DNA from 2 places in the Companilactobacillus muriivasis genome. Region 1 is predicted to be linked to the other one. Evidence: predicted binding sites of a transcription regulator. Region 1 holds the regulator's gene; the other holds the start of a gene.
What was found. The regulator Rex, encoded in region 1, represses fermentation and respiration genes when NADH is low (regulators of the CRP and FNR family bind a similar motif). The targets are predictions, from matches to a motif close to TTGTGAANTANTTCACAA.

Region 2: AAA923_RS04290 (CdaR family transcriptional regulator) is a predicted target of Rex. The motif match lies at 801-818, and genes of this name have one in related genera.

Annotation. Positions count from the first base shown of each region.
Region 1 covers NZ_BTTQ01000009.1:100,969-103,181, reverse strand. The annotation lists gene manA (mannose-6-phosphate isomerase, class I) at 1-726, opposite strand, end outside; gene AAA923_RS10545 (redox-sensing transcriptional repressor Rex) at 747-1,397, opposite strand; gene AAA923_RS10540 (ABC-F family ATP-binding cassette domain-containing protein) at 1,534-2,213, shown strand, end outside.
Region 2 covers NZ_BTTQ01000002.1:297,265-299,477, reverse strand. The annotation lists gene AAA923_RS04295 (GntP family permease) at 1-451, opposite strand, end outside; gene AAA923_RS04290 (CdaR family transcriptional regulator) at 1,031-2,086, shown strand.

The DNA of each region.
Region 1 (2,213 bases):
AACGAATGTTGTAAACTTATTCTTACCAACTTGTTTTGATTCAATATTTAGTTTTGGATCTTTATGAGGAACTATAATTGTATCTTCTGATTGTTTGATGTGAAGATCACGTTTCTTACCTGTCGACTTTTCAACACGATCGTAGTCATACAAACGATATGTTGTATCACTGCTTTGTTGTGTTTCGAGTGCCATGATACCTTTGTTCAAGGCGTGAACGGTACCACTTGGTACATAGTAGAAATCGCCTGTCTTAACTGGTACTTTTCTCAATAAGTGGTCCCAGTCGCCTGATTCGATCATTTGGTCGAGTTCTGCCTTATTTTTAGCATTGTGACCGTAAATTAAGTATGAACCTGGTTCAGCATCAATGATGTACCAGCATTCTGTCTTACCTAATTCGTGTTCATGCTCGGCAGCGTATGCGTTGTCAGGGTGAACTTGGACTGAAAGACTTGCTTCGGCATCCAAAATCTTAGTTAGCAATGGAAAAACTTTTCCCTTGGGATTGCCAAATAATTCACTATGATTTTTCCATAGGTCGTCAACATATTGTCCAGCAAACTCGCCGTTTTCAACTTCTGATCTACCATGTGGATGCCCTGAAATAGCCCAGCATTCACCTATAGAACCATCAGGAATGTTGTAACCAAACTTAGTTTCTAACTTTCTGCCACCCCAGATTTTTTCGTGGAAGACAGGTTTCAAAAATAATGGTTCACTCATAAAAAAATTCCCCCAAAAGTTTAGTTTGTTTCTTCTGTCAATGACTTATCGCGGTCTAGGAAGAAAATCAGTGTCTGCAATTCATTTGCCAAATCGACGTAATGAACACGGATACTGTTTGGTACGTTGATAATAACTGGTGTGAAGTTCAAGATTCCTCGAACTCCTGCATCTGCCAACAAGTCAGCAGTCGTTTGCGCAGCATTTGAAGAAACTGTCAAAATACAAACATCAATCTGTTGTAAGTTAAGTTGTTCCTTTAATTCACTAATGTCGTAAACGGGAACACCGCTCTTAACTGTACCGACAATTTCTTTATTTATATCAAAAGCTGCCGCAATTCGAACATTATTTGTTCGAGAAAAGTTATAATTTAGTAAGGCGTTACCTAAATTACCGACACCAACTAGAGCTACATTGGTCCGTTTATCTTGATTCAACAGCTTTTTAAAGAATGCCACTAAATCGCTTACATCGTAGCCATATCCACGTTTCCCAAGTGCACCTAGATATGAGAAGTCACGTCTAATTGTAGCACTATCAATTTTGACCCCTTCTGATAGTTCACCAGAGGAGATTTTTTTTGTGCCTTCGTCCTTGAGAAATTGGAAGTAACGATAATAAATTGGTAAACGCTTTATTGTTGCGTTTGGAACTGTTGTTTTTGTCATAATTTACCACCATATGTGTGTCATTTCACTAACATTCATAGTAAATAAAAATCACTAAAAACGCAATACGTTAAACCTATAAAGGCATAAATTATTAATTAATGATAAAATTGTGAATACATAAAGGAGTTATATTTTGATTTTATTACAAGCACAGAACATTACGAAAAATTTCGGTACAAAGAAACTTTTCTCCAATGTCAGTTTCGAGATACAAGACAACAGCCGCATTGGTTTGGTCGGTCGAAACGGGGTTGGAAAGTCTACTTTGCTGAAGATCATCTCTGACCAAGAGAGTTATAACAGTGGCAATATTGCCCTAAAAAAAGATACCAATATCGGTTATTTGGCCCAGGATTCTGGACTAGATAGCGACAATCAAATTTTTTTGGAAATGGAAAAAGTTTTCGATTATCTTAAAGCTCAAGAAAAAAAGATGCATGCTTTGGAAGAAAAACTAGCTAATCCAAATGTTGCAGACTATGACGACATTCTTAAGCAATATGATCAATTGCAAAATACTTTCCGTCAAGAAAATGGTTACGGCTATCAATCAGAAATCCGCAGTGTCCTCAAGGGATTTGGCTTTGACGAAGATGTTTGGGAACACAAGATTTCTACCCTTTCTGGTGGTGAGAGATCTCGTTTAGCTATGGCTAAAATGCTTTTGGAACATCACGATATCTTACTTTTGGATGAACCTACTAATCACTTGGATATTAATACTGTCGAGTGGTTGGAAAGTTACCTCAAAGGTTATCGTGGCGCCCTAGTTATCGTGTCCCATGACCAATACTTCCTCGATAAAGTAGCAAC
Region 2 (2,213 bases), on a different contig from region 1:
CAGCCTTACCACCACCAGATAATGCGACCAACAGTGAAAGTTTACTATAATGCATCTTTTGACCAACTTCCAAAGCAATCGGAGCAACGATTAAAACAGCGACGGGAATAAAAATTCCTACACCTGTCAAAACCATTGTCGAAAGAGCTAAAGCTAAAATAGCTAGTCGATCACTGAAACGATTAACAATGTTAGAAGCAATTACGTTAGCCGCACCAGACTCCATCATTACCCCAGCCAAAACACCAGCGGCAATAACACGGATAATAGTTCCCATAACTCCAGAACTACCTTTAACAATTGTGTCAGTTGTCTGAGCTAATGAAAGTCCCCCAACTAAACAACCGACAATAGCACCAAAAATCAAAGCATAAACAGGATTAACTCGAAATAGAATCAAGCCAATCGCTAATAGCAACCCCAATAAAGCTGCCCACCAAGCAATAACCATACTTATTAATACACCCTTCCTCAATCTAATAACGCGTATTGCCAGTTAAATATGCCGTCTACAGAGCTGGGAAATATTCTCTAGCTGTGCGGAACGGTCCGAGCCAAAATTCGGTCTCGAACCTCGGTTTGAAGCCTTGACACAGTTCGTCAAGTCTCCAAACACGCCCGGTGGTATAAGTACGGGAGAACCTCCCGTACTTATACCACTACCACGGCACACAAATATTTCCCAGCTCTTCCGACTAATTAATCGTTGATAATTGAATGTAAAAGTATTCAAGCACCCATTACTCAGTTATCTTAGACGACAAAATATTCTCAACTTGCATCATGCGTATTTTTTGGTATTGTTAAACTTTTAACAATTAATTAACGAGTGTATAATACAGTGATAAACAATCAAAATCAATGTACAACTGCACAAATGTTGTTGTAATAATAGTTAAAAAATAAAAATATTCCTTGATAAATCAGTGTTTTAAAATATAAAAATATTGTAAAATATTTATATGCACAAGTTTTTCGATAAACGTTTTCATGAAACTTTGAATAATAATGAACAAGGAAGACCATAAAAATGAAATTAGACCCGCAGCTGGCACAATCAATTGTCGACAAAATGATGGAAAGCATTCCCTATAATATCAATATGATGAATGAAAAAGGCTACATTATCGCGAGTGGTGACAAAAATCGCATCAATACCCTTCATATTGGGGCAATTGATACGATTCAGAGTGGTAAAACTAAACCTATGGTTGAGTCATTCGGTAAATTTGGACAACCTGGAGTTAACATTCCAGTTGAATTCAATGGTGAAACAATTGGCGTTATTGGTATTACTGGTGATCCTAAAAAAGTGACCCCACTAGCCTCGCTGTTAAAAATTTCAACTGAGTTACTAATTTCTCAAATTAACAACACGAAAATTGAAGGTCAACGGAAAGAAAGTTTAAATCACTTCCTATATCAGTGGGCCAATGCTGACAACCTGATAAATAATGAAGAATTAAAATTACGAGCACAAACATTAAAAATTGATCTAACTATTCCTCGTTACGCCATTATTGTTGTAACGAAAAATCTCTCTCAATTACAGCTCAATCCGACCGACTTCACTTTTAGCAAAACTCCAGAACAACAGTTGATTATTACTAAAAATGAATCTGACTTATTACGCTATTTGAAATTTTGCCAGGAGAATCATCTCAAGATTGGTATCAGCGAACGTTCTACCGATCTGAAGAATGCCATCAAGCAGGCTCAAGATACTATCAAAGTAAGTAATGAATTAGGCCTAATCGACACATATTATTTCAACCAAATTAGTTTTCTTAATCACTTACTGGAAAGCAATTTACATTCAAGACGTGCTTTAAGTATTTTCAAGAGTTTTCTAAAGACAAAAGCTGGCTTAGAACTGTTAGAAACATTGGATTGTTACTTTAAACATAACGGTAACGTAACGGAGACTTCTAATGCATTGAAAGTCCATCGAAATACTACCAACTATCGTTTAAATAATATTTCGGAATATTTTGGTTTGAGTTTGCATGATTTGCCTGATACATTGCAGCTTTATGTTAATTATTTGTATTTCAAAAAATATTTATATGAACATGAACAGGAGTAATCGGACGTTTCTAGTTGACAGTATATTTTTGATGACTACCAATTAAAGATTTAATATTAAGTCAGTGTCCATACTATTTATATGTAGACAAAATAATCGAAAATTTACGGCAAAATTTACATTTAAT